DNA from 4 places in the Alterirhizorhabdus profundi genome. Region 4 is predicted to be linked to each of the others. Evidence: predicted binding sites of a transcription regulator. Region 4 holds the regulator's gene; each other region holds the start of a gene.
The links. Region 4 encodes LexA, which represses DNA repair genes until DNA is damaged. Its sites were predicted from a motif close to GTTCCNCNCTTGTTCT; they were not measured.
Positions count from the first base shown of each region.

Region 1: a site for LexA is predicted at 2,184-2,199, ahead of GNT64_RS20510 (S24 family peptidase). Genes of this name have one in related genera too.
Region 2: a site for LexA is predicted at 1,794-1,809, ahead of GNT64_RS16585 (PA0069 family radical SAM protein). Genes of this name have one in related genera too.
Region 3: a site for LexA is predicted at 2,901-2,916, ahead of GNT64_RS11205 (DUF3072 domain-containing protein). Genes of this name have one in related genera too.

Region 1 is NZ_CP046535.1:4,338,376-4,343,664, forward strand. It holds gene GNT64_RS20495 (strawberry notch-like NTP hydrolase domain-containing protein) at 1-242, opposite strand, end outside; gene GNT64_RS20500 (DUF7146 domain-containing protein) at 323-1,183, opposite strand; gene GNT64_RS22120 (hypothetical protein) at 1,330-1,476, opposite strand; gene GNT64_RS22125 (lytic transglycosylase domain-containing protein) at 1,582-1,950, shown strand; gene GNT64_RS20510 (S24 family peptidase) at 2,236-2,886, shown strand; gene GNT64_RS20515 (HIRAN domain-containing protein) at 2,899-3,297, shown strand; gene GNT64_RS20520 (hypothetical protein) at 3,300-3,551, shown strand; gene GNT64_RS20525 (methyltransferase domain-containing protein) at 3,990-4,616, opposite strand; gene GNT64_RS20530 (hypothetical protein) at 4,613-4,945, opposite strand; gene GNT64_RS20535 (metallophosphoesterase) at 4,942-5,289, opposite strand, start outside.
Region 2 is NZ_CP046535.1:3,462,401-3,467,689, reverse strand. It holds gene dnaE (DNA polymerase III subunit alpha) at 1-410, shown strand, start outside; gene GNT64_RS16585 (PA0069 family radical SAM protein) at 713-1,783, opposite strand; partial or broken gene GNT64_RS21620 (PA0069 family radical SAM protein) at 2,168-2,411, opposite strand; gene GNT64_RS16575 (retropepsin-like aspartic protease family protein) at 2,521-3,141, shown strand; gene moaB (molybdenum cofactor biosynthesis protein B) at 3,216-3,743, opposite strand; gene GNT64_RS16565 (lytic transglycosylase domain-containing protein) at 3,826-5,289, opposite strand, start outside.
Region 3 is NZ_CP046535.1:2,359,071-2,364,359, reverse strand. It holds gene GNT64_RS11225 (heme lyase CcmF/NrfE family subunit) at 1-904, shown strand, start outside; gene GNT64_RS11220 (DsbE family thiol:disulfide interchange protein) at 901-1,461, shown strand; gene GNT64_RS11215 (cytochrome c-type biogenesis protein) at 1,572-2,000, shown strand; gene GNT64_RS11210 (tetratricopeptide repeat protein) at 2,000-2,626, shown strand; gene GNT64_RS11205 (DUF3072 domain-containing protein) at 2,647-2,862, opposite strand; gene GNT64_RS11200 (potassium transporter Kup) at 3,117-5,045, shown strand.
Region 4 is NZ_CP046535.1:935,388-940,676, forward strand. It holds gene GNT64_RS04295 (M3 family metallopeptidase) at 1-1,658, shown strand, start outside; gene GNT64_RS04300 (phasin family protein) at 1,690-2,025, shown strand; gene lexA (transcriptional repressor LexA) at 2,299-2,961, opposite strand; gene GNT64_RS04310 (molybdopterin molybdotransferase MoeA) at 3,029-4,213, opposite strand; gene moaC (cyclic pyranopterin monophosphate synthase MoaC) at 4,210-4,680, opposite strand; gene trpC (indole-3-glycerol phosphate synthase TrpC) at 4,677-5,289, opposite strand, start outside.

The sequences.
Region 1 (5,289 bases), 1.1 Mb from region 4:
GGCGCGGGAGGCGGCGACCGATCGGGCGCAGCGAGCACAAGGATCTGCGCAAGCTCGAGCGCGTCATAGGCGTGGCGGATCGTTCGACGCTGCGCAGCGCCAGCGCTGCAGGCCGCTTCGAACAGCTGCCGGACCAGCCGGTTGTCGATCGGCTCGTCGGCGCGCAGGTAGCGAGCGAGCGCATGGGCCACCTTGATCACCGGCTCCGGGACGGGCGGGGAAATAGACGCGAGTGCGGGCATGAGGACTCTCCGGCCCCGCCGGCCCAATCGCCGGCACCAGGGCGCTGCCGCCCCGCTGCCTTTCCTCTTCGCCACGCCGATCAGCGCCGCAGAACGTCATTCCAGTCGTCGCCCTCGACAGGGGGATAGCGCGCTTCGATGACGCGCTCGCCAAAGCGCTCGCGTGCCAGCCTCTCCGCGCGCCGCCCGCCGGCATCATGATCGAGGAAGAGGACGATCTGTTCGACGCACGACGGCAGGTCGATGCGGGCGAAGCGCTCGGTGCCCAGCGTCGCCCAGCACGGCACGTCGAACAGGCGGCTGGCGGAGAGAGCCGTCTCGATGCCCTCGGCGAGACCGAGCCGCTTCGCTGGGGGAACAAGCCGAACCAAGCCGGCACCGAGTCGTCCCAGCGCTGCGCGCCGCAGTTCGAGGTTCGTCAGCCCGCAGCCATCATCGGACAGGAACGAGCGGTGAACCGCGATCAGCCCCGTCGCATCCGTGACGGACGCGATCATCGCGGGCACGAAGCGGGTGAGCGGCTTCTGCCCGAGCGGCGTCCTGGGGTGAAACCGCAGGGCGGAGGTCGGCGCGAGACCGCGCGCAGCCAGATAGCGTGCAACGGGCGATCCTTCGCCAGCTTGCGACGCCGACCAGAGCCGCTGAGCTGCCTCGCGGCTTCGATCATCGGCGCTGCGATCGATCTCGACCGGCGTCCAGCTCGCCGATCCCGACAATCGCAATGCGTGCAGCGCATCGAGGATCGCCCGCGTCTCGCATCCGGCGAAACAGTGCAGCAACAGCCGCTTGCGGCCGAGCCGTACGCTCAGCGACGGGGTACGATCACCATGCGCGGGGCAGCGGCACATGCCGCGATCGTTGCGCCATATTCCGCCGAGCGCCTCGACGATGGCGCGCCCGCTCTCGCGCGCTGAAGAAAAGTGATGGTCGTGGAAGGTCATCGGCGTCTCGCAGGTCCAATTGCGAGCCCGGGCCGCCGCCTCCTCTCCCGAGCCGCATCTGCCGCTTTCCTACAGCAGATTGTTCGCACTATGTTCTGATTCGAGGAGGAAGGGAAGAGCCATGCGAGGACCGGATGATCCACCCCTTATCCCTGCCGTTGAGCGCGATCGCGCTCCTTTGTGTCATGCCGTGTGCAGCCGCTGCCCAGACGGCGCCGGCTGCCGATGATGTCGATCCCGGCGGAGCCGGTCGCGATGTCGAGATGCCACCGAGCTTCCAGCTTGTCGAACATCGGACCGGCGGTCCGACGTTGTCCGCACCAACCAGGACCGCGCGGTCGCTCCCTCAGGCGCCCCTTTTAAAGCAGTCTTACCGCTTGGCGGACGCTCGCGCTCGCGTGCTGGCGTTCATCCGCGCGGCCGAGATGCGTCACGCGCTTCCGAGCGGCTTGCTCGAGGCGCTTGTCGAGGTGGAGTCGGCCTATCAGCCGTTCGTGGTCAGCCGGGCTGGAGCGATCGGGCTGGCGCAGCTAATGCCTGCCACAGCCAAGGCGCTCGGAGTCCTGAACCCGTTCGACGCGCGAGCCAATGTCGAGGGGGGCGCCCGCTTCCTGCGCGCCATGCTCGACAAGTTTGGTTCGGTGAGCCTTGCGCTTGCCGCTTACAATGCCGGTCCTGCGGCGGTGCTGCGCTCGCGCGGCATTCCGGCGAACAGCGAGACACCAGCATACATCCGAAAGGTCATGACTGCCTGGGGGCAGCGGTGAACGCCGGTGGGCCGACGGGGTGCGGTAAATCAGGCGTGATGAGCCGCGAGGTAGGCGATAACCCGACCATGTACGCGGCGCCTAGGACGTCTTCCTGCGCGCAGGTCGAACACGAAGCGGGGATCGTGCACGACGATCCTCCCGAACCGTGTCGGGCTGAGCCCCACGCGGGCGAGATATTCCTCGATCTGTCGCAGCAATTCGCTTTCCACGGCACCGACTCGCTTTACATCGTTCCCCTTATGTTCCATACCATCGCCGCTCTTGTCTAGGACGTTTCCTATGATGCTCGCGGAAATCGAAACCCCTCGCGCGGCGCTCCAGCGCCTCATCGACGAGCGCCGCGAGGACTACGCGGCGCTATCGCGCCTGCTCGGTCGCAACGAGGCCTATATTCAGCAGTATATTAAACGTGGCTCACCCAAGCATCTGCGCGAAGAAGACCGGCGGCTGCTCGCCTCCTACTTCGGCGTGAAGGAGTCGCTATTGGGCGGTCCGCAGGACTGGGAGAAGCCGACGCTGCAGCAGGTGCCGGTGCTCGATGTCTATGCGTCGGCTGGCTATGGAGCCGCCGATTTCGGCGAGGCGCGCCGGACCACGATCGGGTTCGATCCGCGCTGGCTGCGCGAGCTCGCCAAGGGGTCGGCGGATGGGCTGTCGATCATCCGCGTGAAAGGCGATTCCATGGTGCCGACGCTGGCGGATGGTGACGACGTGATCGTCGACCGAAAGGATGGCGCGGGGAGGATCCGTGACGGAATCTACGTCCTGCGGCTGGACGACAGCCTGATGGTCAAGCGCCTGGCGCGCCAGCCGGCGGGCAAGGGTATCTCGATCAAGAGCGACAATCCGGAATATCCAAGCTGGCAGGACGTCCAGCTCAGCCGGATCGATATCGTCGGACGGGTGCTGTGGTTCGGCCGGACCTTGAGCTGACGGACGGCGCCGATGCAGCAGCTGAGCCTCCACGTCGTCGGTGCCGATCATCCCAATGAGGATGGAGGCAATAGACGTTTCGAGATCCTGCTCTGTGCGCCGGGTGAGCCGATCAAGCTCGTGCCCGAGCCCAAGAACCCGGTCGACCCGAACGCCATCGCCGTCTTCAGCGTTCGTCGTATCCAGATCGGCTATCTGACGGCGGATCGCGCGCCCTGGATCGGCGGTATGCTCCGCAATGGCCGCGAGCTTCAGGCGGTGTTCCAGGAAGCCACGCGGCCTGGAGCAGCGATCAGGATCGGGTTCGATGGGGAGGCGCCCGTCCTGCCGCGGTGCGATCGAAAGCAACACGTCGTACAAGCAGCCGAAGACATCGACTTCTGGCCCGACGAACTGCCGACGGACGATTGACCATGTCGAGAAGAAAGCTCGCTCGCACTGCTCTGTTTGGTGGTGGCAGCACCGACGCCGACGACGGGGCTGATCAGCAGGAGGCATGGGCAATTGCCGCTGAACTGATCGCTGATCTGGGCGCAAGTGACGCAGTCGCATGGGCCGATGATTACATGCTCGGTCTGCAGGAGAAGAGCGATTGGCACGGTATGCAACGATGGGGGATCGTTGCTTCCGCTCTCAGCGAGCTCGCCAGCGCCAACCTGCATTAGCGGCTATACGGACATGCCGGTCTGTCCGGGCCGACGCTATGGGAGTCGATATTGTCCCTGCTGTAATGCTATGCTGCGGTACAGCTACCATAAGCAACGATCGGAGGATCAACGGCCGTGGATTCCGAAACCCTCAGGGCTGCCGCGAGGTTGGCGCGGGCGCGGAGCGCCCTACCACGATCGGTGGATCATCGGGACGGACTTGAGCGCCTGGGCGCTCGCCGCGCGCTGGAGCAGCTTGCGAAGGATCTGGATGTCACGGCGGATCACGAGGAACGGCGGGAACGGAAGAGCCGCTGACCACTGGAAGGATCAGGTCGCCCCCACGACGCTCTCTGCCATAAATACTCGTCGACGCCGGCAGGTCGTCCACAGCCAAGGATAGCCAGGTTCGCCTTCGCCGCCCTCCAAGGGTGTACCGACGGCCGCTCGGGCTGGTCAGGCGCTGCCGATCACAGCGACCAGAGGGTCGCTCGCACGACCATCGGCAAGAAGCTCGACCGTGATGTCGCGGAAGCCGGCGCGCTCGAAGTAGAGCCGGATCAGCGCGGCATGTCCGTTCGTGTCGAGCGACCGCCAGATGGCGACGGCCTTGGTCGGAAAGCAACGGTTCGAGAAGCTGACAATGAACGGGGAGCCCGGCGTCAACACCCGGCGTACCTCGGCGAACACCGCGACCGGCTGCTGCAGATATTGCGCGCCGACGCAGCAGAGCGCGGCATCGAACGATTGATCGTCCAGCGGCAGTGATGTCTCGCGATTGAGATTCTGCACGAACCAGCGATCCAGCCTTGGATTGGCGGCGAGCTCTTCGGCGTTCATGCCGTGACCGACGACAGCGGCGTAGGAGCGGTCGGAGGGCAGGTGGCTGACCCAGCTCGACATGAGGTCGAACACTTGGCTGTCCTCGGGGAGCCGCTCCCGATAACACGCGGTCAGCGCCGTCACCGCTCCTTCGTCAATATGCGTGACTAGGCGTGCGGGAGCATAGAAGGCGAGATCGTCATCCGGATCCTGCTTCAAAAACGCATCGGCCGGCAGCTCGGGGAGCGGGTCGTTCGTCATAGTGCGCTATCCTGCTCTCTCAGCCAGCCGGCATATGGCGTGTTGACGACCAGATGGCGATTGAGATCGGGCGAGCCGTCCTGCCACCAAACTGGCCCGCGCTCGCCGAGCGCGACCTTGGCGCGATCGACCTGAGCACGTGCCTCGGCAAGGTGCGCCTTGTCGGCGGCACGCAACGCGGCTCCTACCGCCCGTCTCGCCGTCATGAGTTCGCTCACCAAAGCGGCGCGCTGCTCTTCCGGCAGGCTCGGGTTCGATCGCCGCCAGAGGCGCCCGCGAACCACGAAATAGTGGCCGTCCGGCGTGACCGGGTGGGCGTCTGCCCTCATGCCGCCGCCTCACGCGATCGTGTTGGCGGGTTCTGCCGAGCGAGGTTCTCGCCAGGGTCGACGTCGACCGAGGCCCGCCCGACGAGCGCCGCGAGCGTCGTGGGCCGGAAATGACGCGCATCTACCCCGACGTCGAACTGGCGCGGCAACGGCTTCAGCTTGCCATGACTATGGCCGTGCAGGTTGATCGAGCGGCGATGCTGCCCGTTCCAGCTCCTGAACGGGTAATGGCAAAGCACCAGCAGGACGCCGTGGTGCGTCAGTTCGGCATAGTCCTGAACGCTTGCCCAGCCGGCGGCTTCGCTGGTCCCAGGATCGTCATTGTTGCCGCGGACGAGATGTTT
Region 2 (5,289 bases), 2.0 Mb from region 4:
CGACGTGCTTCGACGAGGATGTCTCGGCCGACCTGGAGGTGGCCGCCAAGCTCGGTGGCTGCGCCCTGCTGTCGGTGGAGCTCGACCGGCGCGACGGCGACGAGACCCCGCGCGTCACGGTTCGGCGGGTGCAGCCGTTCGAGGGCCTAGCGAGCAACGCCCGCCTGCGGCTGGACATCGAGACGCGCGATCCGGCGGCGGTGGAGCGGATCGCCGCGATCGTGGGCGAGGCGCGCGGCGGGCGCGGCGAGATGCGGCTGAAGGCGCTGCTGCCGGATGGCGGCGAGGCGACGGTGCTGCTGGGTCGCGACTTTCTGCTGGACGCGGAACTGGCGGCGCGGATCGAGCGGGTGCCCGGCGTGATGGCGCGGCTGGCCACGGTGAAGGCGAAGCTGGAACTGGTGGCCTGAGGCGCGCCCGACCGCCTGCTGTGGCGGGGTAAGGGGAAGGCGCGGCCGGTGTCTGCCGGGATGTGCCGAGTCGTTCTGGTCTGATCGGCGGCCTCGATGCGAACTGGCTGCACGGGATGCACCCCTTGTGTCGAGCGCAGTCGAGACACGCCTTGCGCTGCCGTGTGAGAGCGAGGGTTCCCGGCTACGCTTCGCTCGCTCCGCGCCCCTCGACTTCGCTCGGGGAAAGGGAGGGGCTCGGGGGAAGGAGGGGGCTTGGGGAAAGGGAGGGGGCTTGGGGAAGGGAGGGTATGTCTGCGGGGTCAGAGCAGGCGCAGCTGGCCGTGCTTCTCGGGCGGGCGGAACAGATCGGTGCGCAGCATGATGCCGGCGCCGGCCAGCCCCGCCTTGCGGCGCGCGATCGTGAAGCGCGTGCGCAGCAGGTCCGCCCATGGCCCCTGCCCCTTCATGCGGGTGTGGAAATCCGGATCATTGTCGCGGCCGCCGCGCAGGGACTGGATGATGCCCATCACCTTGGCCGCGCGATCGGGGTGGTGCGCCTCCAGCCACGCGCGGAACAGCGGCGCCACCTCGTGCGGCAGGCGGACGGGGAGGAAGAAGGCGCCGATCGCGCCAGCTTCGGCCGCGGCGGCGAGGATGTCCTCCATCTCATGATCGTTGATCGCCGGGATGACGGGGGCGAGCGACACGAAGGTGGGCACGCCGGCATCGCTGAGCCGGCGGATCGCGGCGAGGCGGCGGCGCGGGTGCGGCGCGCGCGGCTCCAGCGTGCGGGCGGTGCCCGGATCGAGCGAGGTGACGGACAGGACGACGGCAGCGAGGCCGCTACGCCCCATGTCGCCGAGCAGATCCACGTCGCGCGCGACGCGATCGGACTTGGTGGTGATCGTCAGCGGGTGGCGCGATTCCGCCAGCACCTCGATCACGGCGCGGGTGATGCGCCACTCGCCTTCGATCGGCTGATAGGGATCGGTGTTGGTGCCGAGGGCGATCCGCTCCACCCGGTAGGAGGGCGTGGCGAGCTCGGCGCGCAGCAGGGCGGCGGCATCGGGCTTGGCGAACAGCCGGGATTCGAAGTCGAGGCCGGGCGAGAGATCGTGGAAGGCGTGGGTCGGCCGGGCGAAGCAGTAGATGCAGCCATGCTCGCAGCCTGCAAACGGGTTTATCGAACGATCGAATCCGATGTCAGGTGACTGATTATAAGTGATAATTTTCCGGGGCGTGATAATTCCGACCGTAGTGCGAGGCTTCGGCTGTAGCCCATCTACGCATTGCTGCTGATCGAGCCAGTCACCATCAGCTTCTCGCTCGGGCAGGTTGAATCGTCTGCTCGTTGCGTTTGCAGTTGCGCCTCTGCCAGCGATCTTGGACATGGCGTGGACCAGAACATAAAAGGAACCAACTCGCAATGGAGCGAAATTGCCGTTCTGCAGCTATCGCCCCACTTGCGGACATTCCCCAGATTGTGCAGCCTAACGCTCTGGAAGGGAGCGCAGGGAGTGACAACGGACACACGCAACTCCATCCAACTGTGGGTCGGTGGACTTACGTTCTTCGGACTGCTCTGGGCGGCTCTCCACTTCGATGTCTTCGGAGGCATCCCCACTGCATGGGACCGGTGGCTCTGGCCCTTGCTGGGCGTCGTAGGTGCCATCAATCTGGTTCAGTTCGTATGGGGCTTGTGGATGCGTCAACGGCTCAACTCCGACACTACTGACCGGCGCTAACGTCCGCTTCTCACTCAAGTTAGACATTGCACAACCGTTGCGGGGCTGCTCGCAGCCGCGATACGGGTTGATCGAGCGATCGAAACCGATGTCGGGCGACTGGTTGCGGGTGATGATCGTGCGCGGCTGCTCGATGGTGACGGTGGTGCGCAGGCGCGGCGCCGCTCCATCGATGGCGTCGCGCTCGTCCTGCCAGTCGCCATCCTCCTCGCGCGGGCAGGTTGAAGCGGCGGCTGGCGCCGTTCTGCGTCGCACCTCTGCCATGAGTCGCCATGGAGCGAACATAACAGGAACATGACTGCTGTCCAACGCCATTGGATCGGCCGGCCGGCATCCATACATGGGGTTGTGCCGAGAAGGCGCTTCCTTGCGATCAGCGGATCATGTTCGACAGCATCCTGAAACTCTGGGCGGAGGCTCCGCTCGCCATCCTCATTCCGGCCGGGCTCATCGTCCTGCTGGTGCTGCGCCGCCTGCCGATCGTCGGGCCGGTGGTGAACCTGGCCGTGTGGCTGGCGATCGGCGCGGGCCTCTACTTCGCGCTCGACCAGCGGGCGCGGCTGGACCCGTATCTCGGATCGATCGCCGGCCTGTTCGACAAGCAGGAGGTGGTGGGCAGGGAACTGCGCATCCGCATGGCGCCAGACGGGCATTTCTGGGCGAACGTGCGCTTCGGCGGCATCGAGCGGCGGATGCTGGTGGACAGCGGCGCGACCTTCACCGCGATCTCGTCCGCCACGGCGGGCGAGGCGGGGCTGGCCGTGCGGCAGGAGCCGTTCCCGCTGCTGATCCGCACCGCCAACGGCACGATCGCGGCGCAATCCTCCGAGATCGGCGAGATGCGGCTGGGCAACATCGTGGCGCGCGACCTGGCGGTGGTCGTCTCCCCCGCGTTCGGCGAGACGAACGTGATCGGCATGAACTTCCTCTCGCGCCTGCAATCGTGGCGGGTGGAGGGGCGGACGCTGGTGCTGGTGCCGCATCATCCGCAAGGGGCGGGGTGATCAGTGAGAGGTGAGGCGGGGCTGCTGTTGCGAGCGAGCATGTTGGGAACCGCAGTCGGCGCCGATCCGAGGTATCACCGCTCCATCAGCCGGGGCATGAGTTCGACGAAGTTGCAGGGGCGGTGGCGGCTGTCGAGCTGGCTGGCGAGGATGCCGTCCCACGCGTCCTTCACCGCGCCGGTGGAGCCGGGGAGGGCGAAGATGTAGGTGCCGCGCGCCACGCCGGCGGTGGCGCGGGACTGGACGGTGGAGGTGCCGATCGTCTGGTAGCTGAGCCAGCGGAACAGCTCGCCGAAGCCGGGTATCTCCTTGTCCCACACGGCCGCGAGCGCCTCTGGCGTGACGTCCCGTCCGGTGACGCCGGTGCCGCCGGTGGTGATGACGCAGTCGACCGCCGGGTCGTCGATCCAGGCACGGAGGCGGGCGACGATCAGCGCGACGTCGTCACGCACGATCGCGCGATCGGCGAGGATGTGGCCGGCGGCTTCGAGGCGGGCGACGAGGGTGTCGCCGGAGCGGTCGTCGGCCGGGCCGCGCGTGTCGGACACGGTGAGCGCGGCGATGCGGACGGGGAGGAACATGCGGGATTTGTCTAGCGGCATGAGGACGGGATAGCCGGATCGGCCGTCATCCTGAACCGGATTCGGGTAAGATGCGCCACGCCGCCGCTGTCGCGGCGTAGCGTCAGTCCGCCGCGGCGACGCCGCCGATGCTGTCCAAGCGGACGGCGGTGCGGCCGGGCAGGCCCGGAAATTTGGGCCACATGCCCTGGGCGATGGCGCGCAGGCTCTCCGACTTCACGCCGGCCTGGCGCTGGTACATCCAGTAATTGCGCAGCACGACGGCGACGTAGCCGCGCGTTTCGGCGAAGGGGATGGATTCGATGAACAGCAGCGGATCGCCGCCGTCGCGGCGCCGGTCGTTCCACTTCATCACCGATCCGGGGCCGGCATTGTAGGCGGCGATCACCTTGGGCAGCAGGCCGCCGGTGCCGCCGCCGTCGCGCAGCTCCTCCAGATAGGCCTGGCCATATTCGATGTTCGTCTGCGGATCGTTGAGGTTGCTGCCGAAGCTGGAGCCGCGATGGCGATCGATCAGCTGGGCGGTGCCGGGCAGCAGCTGTAGCAGGCCGCGCGCGCCGGCCGGGCTCACCGCATCGGCGCGGAACTGCGATTCCTGGAGGGCGTGGGCGAAGACGAGCGACCTGTCGACGCGCCAGCCGCTACGCGGGCTCCACGCCGGCGCCGGATAGCGCGCGCCGGCCGACATGCTGGCGCCGGCCGGGCCGTTCTGGGCGAGCCAGATCTGCGCCGAGGGCAGGTTCAGGCGGGCGGCGAGGTGGAGCAGGGCCTCGTGATCGCGGGCGTCGCCGATCCGCGCCTGGTGGCGCAGGGCGGTATCGGCCAGCGAATATTCGCCGATCTCGGTGAGGGCGGCGGCGACGCGGATGTTGCGCCGCTGCGAGAGGACGGACCAGTCCGCCGCGACGAACTGCGGGCCGTCGAGCCGCGCCGGCAGCGCCTGGCCGAGCGCACCGCCCGCCAGCAGGCCGTAGAAGGTCTCGGGCAGGCGGCTGGCGGTGCGCAGGCGCGCCTGCACCTTTTCCGGATGGCCGGCGGCCAGATCGGCGCGGGCGGCCCAGAACAGGCCGGCGGCCGTCATCTCCGTATCGCGAGCGCGGGCGGCGACGTTGGCGAAGGCGGCGCCGGCGGCGTCATAATCCTTCTGGCGCCAGGCGGCGAGGCCGGCGACCCAATCCGCCTGCACCGCCCACTCGCCCAGCCCCACGCGGGCGCGATCGGCCAGGCGGCGGGCGGAGACATCGTCGCCGGTGAGGAAGTAGGACCAGGCGATGCGCTGCTGCCACTCCGTCTGCGCCTCGGCGCAGAGTTGCGGCTCGGCGGCGATCAGCAGCCCCTCCGCGTCGCTCGGCCGGTCGTCCTTGATGAGCGGGATCACCTGCGCGCCGAGCGCCATGGCGGCGGCATCGCTGCGGATCGAGCGGGCGGACTGGCGGCGGGGCGCCGCGCTCATCCGCTTGAGCGCGTTCTCGGCCGGCAGGTCCGGCAGCGTCTCGACCCCGCGCTTGCGAGCGAGGCCGGCGAGCTGGGCGGCCTGCGGCAGATCCGGCGCCTGGCCGAGCAGGGC
Region 3 (5,289 bases), 1.4 Mb from region 4:
CTTCGACGCGGTGAGCCGCGAGGGCGCGCTCGTCATCAACAACCTGCTGCTCTCGGCCATCCTCGGCATCGTGCTGGTGGGCACGCTCTATCCGCTCGGCGCGGAGGCGGTGACGGGCGAGAAGCTCTCGGTCGGCCCGCCCTATTTCAACACCGCCGCCGGGCCGCTGGCGCTGATCCTGGTCGCGGTGATGGCGGCCGGGCCGCTGATGCGCTGGCGGCGGGACGAACTGAGGACGCTCGCCACCCGGCTCGCCTTGCCGGTGCTGCTGGTGGCGGTGGCGCTTCTCGCCGTCGTGCTGCTGGCGCCGCCGATCGGCATCTTCCCGCTGCTCGGCCTCGTGCTCGCCGCCGGCGTCGCCGCCGCCAGCATCGCGCCGCTGTGGAAGCGCAACCTGCGCCGCACGCCGCTGTTCACCTACGGCATGGTCGTCTCGCACCTCGGCATCGCCGTGGCGCTGGCCGGCATGGCCGCCGAGAGCGCGTTCATCAAGGAGACGCTCGTCGCCGCCCGCGTCGGCGAGGTGCATAAGGTGGGCGACTGGAGCATCCGGCTGGACGGCGTGCAGCCGATCGCCGGGCCGAACTGGACGGCGATCGAGGCGACGCTCTCGGCCACCCGCCACGGCGGCGCTCCGCTCGTCCTGAAGTCGCAGGCGCGCAGCTTCTGGGCGCCGCCCACCGAGACGAACGAGGCGGCGATCAGCACCCTGTGGGACGGGCAGCTCTACGTCGTGCTGGGCAAGGGCGACGATGACGGGCGCTGGCAGCTGCGCCTGTGGTGGAAGCCGTTCGTCACCCTGATCTGGGCCGGCGGCGGGCTGGTGGCGTTCGGCGGCTTCCTCTCGCTGGTCGGCCGCGTGCGGCGGGAGCGGCGGAGCGCCCCGCGCGAGGCCTACGCATGAGCGGAGCGGAGCGGAGCGGCGCATCGCGCGGGATGCGGCTGATCCTGTGGGCGCCGCTGATCCTGTTCCTGATCTTTCTCGCGATGTTCGCCAGCGGGCTCCTGAAGCCGACCAGCCGTGACATCAAGTCCCACATGATCGGCCAGCCGATCCCGCGCTTCACCCTGCCGGAGGGTGCGCCCGGCCACCCGCCGCTGGCCGATGCGGCATTCCGCCAGGGCCGCCCGCGCCTGCTGAACGTGTTCGCCAGCTGGTGCGTGCCCTGCGCCGCCGAGGCGCCGCAGCTGCTGCAACTGGCCCAGGCCGGCGTGCCGATCGACGCGATCGCCATCCGCGACCGGCCGGAGGACGTGGCCGGCTTCCTCGCCAAATGGGGCGACCCCTATCGCGCGATCGGCAGCGATCGCGAATCGAGCGTGCAGATCGCCATGGGATCGGCAGGCGTGCCGGAGAGCTTCGTCGTGGACGGTAAGGGCATCATCCGCCACCAGCATATCGGCGAGATCCGGCCCGAGGACGTGCCGGCGATACTGGCCGCCGTCCGGAATGCGGAGTGAGCGTCTCATTTCCCCTCATCCGTCATCCCGGCGAAGGCCGGGATCCATGGACGGCGGTCCGCTCGCGATCTCGATCGCTTCGTGTCCGTGGATCGCGGATCAAGTCCGGGATGACGGGTGCGTCTGGGTGGGATGCAGCGCTCCTGCTCGCCGCGCTTCTGCTCGCCGCGCCGGCGCATGCCGATTCGCTGCTGCCGTCCGCCGCTCTCGCCGATACGCAATTGCCCGATCCCCGGCAGGAGGCGCAGGCGGCGGCGCTGATGGAGACGCTGCGCTGCCTCGTCTGCCAGGGCCAGTCGATCGCCGACAGCAATGCCGAGATGGCCGGCGACATGCGCGCGCTCGTCCGCCGCAAGATCGCCGAGGGGGAGCGGCCGGAGGATATCCGCGCGTGGCTGGTGGCGCGCTACGGCAAGTGGGTCAGCTACGATCCGCCGCTCGATGCCGAGACGTGGCCGCTCTGGGCGATGCCGCTGCTGCTGCTGGGCGCCGGGCTGTTCCTGGTGCGGGGCCGGCTGCGGCGGCGGGGCGCGCGCTGATGGGCTGGATCATCCTGCTGGCGATGGCGCTCGCCGTCGGCGTCGCGCTGTGGCGCTTCGCCGCCTTGCCGAAGGGCGCGCTGGAGCTGGTCGCCGCCGCCCTGCTGCTGGGCGTGGCGGGTTATGCGTGGCAGGGCAGCCCCGGCCTGCCCGGCAAGCCGACGCCGCCCAAGGCGGAGGCGAAGCAGCCGGACAGCGAGTTCTCGAAATCGCGCGAGGGCATGATGAGCATGATGGGCAGCGACGCCCAGGTGCTCGACACGGCCGACGCCTTCCACCGCCAGGGCCTGGATGCCTATGCGATCGCCGTGCTGCGCGGCGGGCTGGAGAAAAGGCCGCGCAGCGCCGACCTGTGGGTCGGTCTGGGCAATGCGCTGGTGATCTATGGCGGCGGGCTGATGTCGCCCGCGGCGCGCCTCGCCTTCGATCGGGCGGCGGCGTTGGCGCCGGATCATCCCGGCCCGCCCTTCTTCCTCGGCCTCGCCTTCGCCCAGGCCGGCCAGCTCGATCGCGCGGAGGCGACGTGGCAGGCGCTGCTGGACCGTGCCCCCGCCGGCGCGCCGTGGCGGGCCGACGTGGAGCAGCGCCTGGTGCAGCTGCGCGCGCAGCAGCAGATGGGCCAGTAGCGATCCTGTCCCGGCGTCGGCTATTTGCCGCGTCCGGTCTTCTCCTGCAGCGCGTCGATCTTCTTGGAGGCGTCGGCCTTGCTCAGGCCGTCGTCAAACTCCTCGTGCGCCTCTTCGCTCAGGGTCTTCAGGTACGATGCCTGCGCGCCGGTCATCGGCTCGTCGCCGGTGGTCCAGTCGTCGGGATCCTTCTCCGCGTTGGAGGTCGGGTGGGTCTTGGGATTTTCGGTCGACATCGCGGCACTCCATTGAAGATGCGGGCCCAACGCCCGATGTTCCGCTCCTGTTCCCGCCGGCCGGGCGGCGCGGGGTGGCTGTCGATCCTCGTCGATCGCCACCGGACGATTGTCCGCCACCGGGGCAGGAACCTGCCCCGCCGCGGCTTGTTGCAGGCGGATTGGGGCCATGCTAGGCGCCGCGCGTCGCTCCGGCGTGATGGGGCGGGAAAGATGGGCAGGCAGGCGATGCGCATGGCAAGGTCCATCCGTCGATGAGCGTCAACGGGGCAGCCGTTACCGATCTACCGATGCAGCATGTCGAGCATGGCGGGTCCGGCCACGAGAAGGCCGGGCTGATGTCGCTCGCCGTGGGCGCGATCGGCGTGGTCTATGGCGATATCGGCACCAGCCCGCTCTACGCGATGAAGGAGATCTTCGTCGGCCACCACCGGCTGGTCGTCGATCCGCTGCACATCTACGGCGTGCTCAGCCTGATCTTCTGGTCGCTGATCCTGATCGTCACGATCAAATATGTCCTCCTGATCCTCCGCGCGGACAATAAGGGCGAGGGCGGCAGCCTGGCGCTGCTGGCGCTGATCCAGCGGCGCACCGGCGGCGGCCGCTGGACGGCGGGGCTCGTGCTGCTGGGCGTGCTGGCGACGGCGCTGTTCTTCGGCGACTGCATGATCACGCCGGCCATCTCGGTGCTGTCGGCGATCGAGGGCCTGACGGTGGTGGAGCCCAGCTTCACGCCCTTCGTGCTGCCGCTGGCGCTGGCCATCCTGATCGGCCTGTTCGTGCTGCAATCGCACGGCACCGCGCTGATCGGGCGGTTCTTTGGCCCGATCATGCTCGTCTACTTCTTCGCGCTCGGCGTGCTCGGCGTGATGAGCATTATCCAGAATCCGGAAGTGCTGTGGGCGCTGAACCCGGTATGGGGCGTGCGCTTCTTCCTGCACGATCACGTCCTCGCCTTCCTCGCGCTCGGCTCGGTCGTGCTCGCGGTGACGGGGGCGGAGGCGCTGTACGCCGACATGGGCCATTTCGGCCGCAAGCCCATCTCCGTCGCGTGGCTGTGGCTCGTCTTTCCGATGCTGATGGTGAACTATCTGGGGCAGGGCGCGCTGCTGCTGCGCGCGCCGGAAGCGGCGGAGAATCCCTTCTTCCTGATGGCGCCCGATCAGTGGCGCCTGCCGCTGGTCATCCTGGCGACGATGGCCACGGTGATCGCCAGCCAGGCGGTGATCACCGGCGCCTTCTCGGTGGTGCAGCAGGCGGTGCAGCTGGGTCTGATGCCGCGCGTGCGGATCGCCCACACCAGCGCGTCCGCCGCCGGGCAGATCTACGTGCCCAGCGCCAACTGGGCGCTGATGATCATGGTGATGCTGCTCGTCCTGATGTTCCGCGAATCGTCCAACCTGGCGGCGGCCTACGGCATCGCCGTCACCGGCACGATGTTCATCAGCACCTGCATGCTGGCGGTGCTGGTGTTCCGCGTGTGGAACTGGCCGAAGCTGGTGGCGGGGCTGTTCATCGCCGTGTTCCTGCTGGTGGACGGCGTCTACTTCACCTCGAATCTCACCAAGGTGCCGGATGGAGGCTGGTTCCCGCTGCTCGTCGGCTCGATCGCGTTCGTCATGCTCACCACCTGGGCGCGCGGCCGGCAGCTGATGATCGCGCGGATGCGCGAGGCGGCGATGCCGGTGAAGGTGTTCGTGAAGTCGGCCGCCAATTCCGCCGTGCGGGTGCCGGGCACGGCCGTGTTCATGACCTCCTCGGCAGACGGCGTGCCGCACGCGCTGCTCCACAACCTCAAGCACAACAAGGTGCTGCACGAGCGGGTGCTGCTGCTGACGGTGAAGATCGAGGACGTGCCCTATGTGGGCCAGCAGGCGCGCACCTCCTCGCTGGAGGATCTCGGCCAGGGCTTCTACCGGCTGATCCTGCGCTACGGCTTCATGCAGGATCCGGACGTGCCGGCGGCGCTGGCGGACACCACCCAGTGCGGCCCGCAGTTCAAGATGATGGACACCAGCTTCTTCCTCGCCCGCCAGACCCTGATCGCGTCCTCCCGCCCCGGCATGGCGATCTGGCGCGAGAAGCTGTTCGCCTGGATGCTGCGCAACGCGGAAAGCGCCATGGAATTCTTCCGCCTGCCGACGAATCGCGTGGTGGAACTGGGCAGCCAGGTGGAGATCTGAGCGGCGCGGGCTGGAATGTCGTTTGAACCCGTCCATTCCGGACGACCGATCTCATGGATCTCGGCCGACAGGTCTCGATGGCCCGCCGACACCTCACCCTGTCGCTTCAGCGTAGGCTGGAGCCGATATCGTCGCCGCAGGAGCCGTCGGTAAAGGTTGAGAGACATGGATCCCAGCCTGCGCTGGAATGACGGGTGGGTGTCGAGACGGATCAAATACGGTCAGGGCTCACCGCCAAGGCTGG
Region 4 (5,289 bases):
GCCGGCTGGTGGAGACGAGCTACAAGGGCTTCGTGCGCGGCGGCGCCGGCCTGTCGCCGGCGGACAAGGCGCGGCTGGGCGCGATCGACCAGCGACTGGGCCTGCTCTCCGTGCGGTTCGGCCAGAACGTGCTGGCCGCCACCAACGCGTGGGAGATGCTGATCGACGAGGACGATCTGGCCGGCCTGCCGCTCTCCGCCCGCAGTTCCGCCGCCGCCAGGGCCGAGCGGCGCGGCGCGGCCGGGCGCTTCCTCTTCACGCTCGATCGCGGCGACTATGAGACGGTGCTGACCTATTCCGCCCGGCGCGACCTGCGCGAGCGGATGTGGCGCGGCTTCACGGGCCGCTGCTCCGGCGGCGAGCATGACAACGGGCCGCTGATCGCAGAGATCGTGGCGCTGCGGGCGGAGAGCGCGCGGCTGCTGGGCTATGCGACCTATGCCGACTACAAGCTGGACGACAGCATGGCCGCCCGGCCCGACGCCGCCGAGGCGCTGATGATGCGGGTGTGGGAACCGGCGCGCGCCCGCGCGCTGGACGAGGCGCGCGAGTTGCAGGCGCTGATCGACGCCGATCACGCGGAGGATGGCGACGGCTTCGCGCTGCAGCCGTGGGACTGGCGCTTCTATGCCGAGCGGGTGCGCTGCGAACGCTACGCCTTGGACGGCGCCGCCTTTGCCGAGCATCTGCGGCTGGGCGCGGTGCGACGGGCCGCCTTTGACGCGGCCGGCCGGCTCTACGGCCTCCGCTTCCGCGCGCGGCCGGACCTGCCGGTCTACCATCCGGACGTGGACGCATGGGACGTGGTGGATGCGGCCGGCGCCGACGTGGGCCTGCTCTACACCGACTATTTCGCCCGGCCCGAGAAGCATGGCGGCGCGTGGATGGGCAGCCTGCGCACCCAGGAGAAGCTGGACGGAAGCGTGCGGCCGATCGTCTACACCGTCGCCAACTATGCGAAGGGCGAGGGCGGCGACGCCCGCCTCTCGATCGACGAGGCGCGGACCCTGTTCCACGAGTTCGGCCACGCGCTGCACGGCCTGCTCTCCGACGTGACCTATCCCAGCCAGGCCGGCACGTGCGTGGCGCGCGACTTCGTGGAGTTTCCGAGCAAGTTCATGGAGCATTGGATCGTGGCGCCGGAGGTGCTGCGCGGCTTCGGCGTGCCGGACGGGCTGATCGCGGCGCTGGCCCGGGCCGACACCTACGGCCAGGGCTTCGCCACCGTGGAGTTCCTCGCCTCCGCCCTCGTCGATCTGGCGCTGCACCGCGATCCGCCGGCCGAGCTGGACGTGGCGGCGTTCGAGACGGCGATGCTCGACCGGCTCGGCTGCCCGCCGGCGATCGGCATGCGTCACCGGCTGCCTTATTTCACCCACGTGTTCGATGGCGGCTATGCGAGCGCCTATTACAGCTATCTCTGGTCGGAGGTGCTGGACGCCGACGCATTCGGCGCGTTCGAGGAGGAGGGCGGCATCTTCGACGCCGCGCTCGCCCGCCGCTTCCGCGAGGAGATACTGGCGCGGGGCGACAGCCGCGATCCGATGGATTCCTTCGTCGCGTTCCGCGGGCGCGGGCCGGACGAGGCGGCGCTGCTGCGCGCGCGCGGGCTGGACGGCGCCGAGTTGGCGATTGCGCCGGATCGGGCCGCGACCTAGACTGATCCGCACTCTGGCAAGGGGACGAGCGATGGCCGACGACAATCAGACGGGCGACATGAAGGACCGTATCGTGGAGCCGCTGAAGGCCGCCGGCGACGCGCTGCGCGGCGCGGGCGCCAAGGCCGCGGAGAACAGCTCCGCGATCAGCCTGACCGTCATCGACCATGCCGAGCAGAACACCCGCGAGGCGTTTGCCGCGCTGCGCGCCGCCGCCAAGGTGACGTCGGTGACGGACCTGATGAAGCTGCAGGGCGACTACGTGCGCGAGCAGAGCACGCGCAGCGTGGAGCAGGCCCGCCAGATCGGCGAGATGATCACCCGTTTCGGCCGCGACGTGATGTCGCCGCTGAACAAGAAGGACTGAGTCGGGGTGCGGTGCTGAGCGAGCGGTGCTGGGCGAGTGCCGCCCCGGCAGTCGGCCGCGTGCTGCGAACGGTAGCGGACGAACGCGGGGACTGCGGCGCTAGCCGAAGCTACGTCGAGCTTCAGACCGGCTCGACGGTCGAGCCTGTGCCGCGCGCCGGGATCTCCGTCGCAGCGAACACGCTCTCCAAAGCCTCATCCACCCTCTACGATCGACTTGTCCCAGAGCCGGCCGCGTCCCGCCGCCGATCGCCAGGTTCACGCTCCTCCGCCATCAGTAGCGGCGCAGCAGCCCGGCCAGGCGGCCCTGCACGCGCACCTGATCGGGCGCGTAGCGTTGCGGATCATAGGCGCGGTTGGCGGGATCGAGGCGGATCATGCTGCCCTCGCGGCGGAAATATTTGAGCGTGGCCTCGCTGTCCTCGATCAGGGCGACCACGATCTGGCCGTCGCGCGCCACCTCCGTCCGCAGGATAAGCGCATAGTCGCCATCCAGGATGCCGGCCTCGACCATCGAGTCGCCGGCGACCTCCAGCGCATAATGCTCGCCCGGGCCGAGCAGGGCGGCGGGCACCGAGAGCGAGGTCTGGCCCTCCATCGCCTCGATCGGCACGCCGGCGGCGATGCGGCCGTGCAGCGGCAGCTCGATCACGTCGTTGGCGGCGATCGGCAGCACGGCGGGCGCCTTGGCGATCGGCTTCACCACCGGCGCCTCGCGCGCGCGTTCCGGCATCTTGAGCACTTCCAGCGCGCGGGCGCGGTTCGGCAGGCGGCGGATGAAGCTGCGTTCCTCCAGCGCGCTGATGAGGCGGTGGACGCCGGACTTGGAGCGCAGGTCCAGCGCCTCCTTCATCTCCTCGAACGAGGGCGAGACGCCCGTCTCCCCCAAGCGATCGTGGATGAAGCAGAGCAGTTCATGTTGCTTGCGCGTGAGCATGGCGGGCTCCGGAACGGGAACGAACGGGGAACGTGTAAGAAGCCCGAATCGCCCTGTCAAGCGCATCTCACCCGATCGGCAGTATTTCCACCGCCGCGCCCGCCGGCAGTGCCGCCTGATGCGGCGCGCGGGCGATCAGCAGCTCGGCGGCGGAGAGGCTCGCCAGGGCCGCGCTGTCCTGCCCGGAGAGGGGCATCGCCCGCCCGCCATCCCACCGCCCGCGCAGATATTCGGCCCGCACGCCGGTGGCCGGCAGCGGGCCGGCGAGCGTGGCGGGCATAATGCGGGGCAGCGGATCGGCCGCGCCCTGCATGCCGCGCACCAGCGGCAGCAGGAACAGGTTGGCGGTGACGAAGGCGGATACCGGATTGCCGGGCAGGCCGACCATCACCGCATCGCCGAGCCGCCCGGCCATCAGCGGCTTGCCCGGCTTCATCGCGATGCGCCAGAAATCGATCGTCGCCCCCGCCGCCGCCAGCGCCGGGCGGACGAGATCGCGATCGCCGACGGACGCGCCGCCCGTGGTGACGACGATATCGGCATCGACCACCCGCGCGAAGGCGGCGGCGAGCGCATCCAGCCGATCGGGCACGATGCCGGCATCGATCACGTCCACCGCCAGCCCGCCTAGCAAGGCGGCCAGCATCGGCGCGTTGGACGAGGGCAGGCGCGTGCCCGATACCGGCTGCCCGGCGGGCACCAGCTCGTCGCCGGTGGAGATCAGGGCGACGCGCAGGCGGCGGCGCACGGGCAGGGTGCCGTGCCCGCCGACCGCCGCCAGCCCGATCCGCGCGGGGGTGATGAGGGCGCCGGCCGCAATCAGCGTGCCGCCGGCGATGAAATCGGTGCCCGCCGCCCGCACGTGCGCGCCCGTGCGCGGCGGCCCCTCGCCGGCCAGGATCAGCCTTGCCCCGTCCCGCTCCGCCTCCTCCTGCAGCAGCACCGTGTCCGCGCCCGCCGGCAGCGGCGCGCCGGTGAAGATCCGCGCCGCCTCGCCGGGCGCGAGGGGCGTGTCCAAGCCGGCGCCGGCGGCGCTCTCGCCCACCACGGTCCACGGGCCGGGCAGCTCGGCGAAGCGGAGCGCGTAACCGTCCATCGCCGACAGGTCGGCGGCCGGCTGTGTGCGCCGCGCCGTCACGTCGGCGGCGGCGAAGCGGCCGGCGGCGGCGTTCAGCGACACCGTCTCCGCCGCCACCGGCCGGCCGAGCGCGAGGATGCGGGCCTGCGCCTCGGCGACGGGCAGCAGGCTCATGCCGCGCGCCAGTCGCCCGAGCGGCCGCCGGACTTGGCGAGCAGGCGGACGCCCTCTATCCGCATACCGCGATCGAGCGCCTTGGCCATGTCGTAGATCGTCAGCAGCGCGACCGAGACGGCGGTCATCGCCTCCATCTCGATGCCGGTCGAGTAGCGGGTCGTCACCTCGGCGGTGCAGCGGATCGCGCCCTCCTCGAGCACGAGATCGAGCGAGACGGCGGCGATCGGCAGCGGATGGCAGAGCGGGATCAGCTCGGCCGTCTTCTTGGCGGCCATGATGCCGGCGACGCGGGCCACGGCGAGCACGTCGCCCTTCTTCACGCTGCCGGCGCGGATCGCCGCCAGCGCCTCGACCGAGAGGAGGATGCGGCCCTCGGCGGTGGCGGTGCGCGCCGTTTCCGGCTTGGCCGATACGTCGACCATGCGCGCGGCGCCGGCCGCGTCGAGGTGGGTCAGCCCGGTCATGCGCCTTCCAGCAGCCGGCGGGTCGCGGCCTCGACATCCGCCTGCCGCATCAGCGATTCGCCGACGAGGAAGCAGGAGACGCCGTGCGCCGCCATCGCATCCAGATCCGCGCGGGTGGCAAGGCCGCTCTCGGCGACGAAGGTGCAGCCGGCGGGCGCGCGGCCGGCCAGTTCGTAGGTGCGGGCGAAATCGACCGAGAAATCGCGCAGGTCGCGATTGTTGACGCCGATGAGGCGGGAGGAGAGACGCAGCGCGCGATCGAGTTCGGCGGCGTCGTGCACCTCCACCAGCGCATCCATGCCGTGCTCGGTCGCGGCGGCCTCGATCTCGGCCATGGCTCTGTCGTCCAGCGCGGCGACGATGATGAGGATGGCATCGGCGCCGAGCGCGCGGGCCTCTGTCACCTGCCAGGGATCGACGATGAAATCCTTGCGCAGGCACGGCAGCGGCACGGCGGCGCGGGCGGCGACCAGATAGGCGTCGGCGCCCTGGAAATAGCTCTCGTCGGTCAGCACCGAGAGGCAGGCGGCGCCGGCGGCGGCGTAGGCGCGGGCGTGGGCCGGCGGATCGAAATCGGCGCGGATCAGGCCCTTGGAGGGGGAGGCCTTC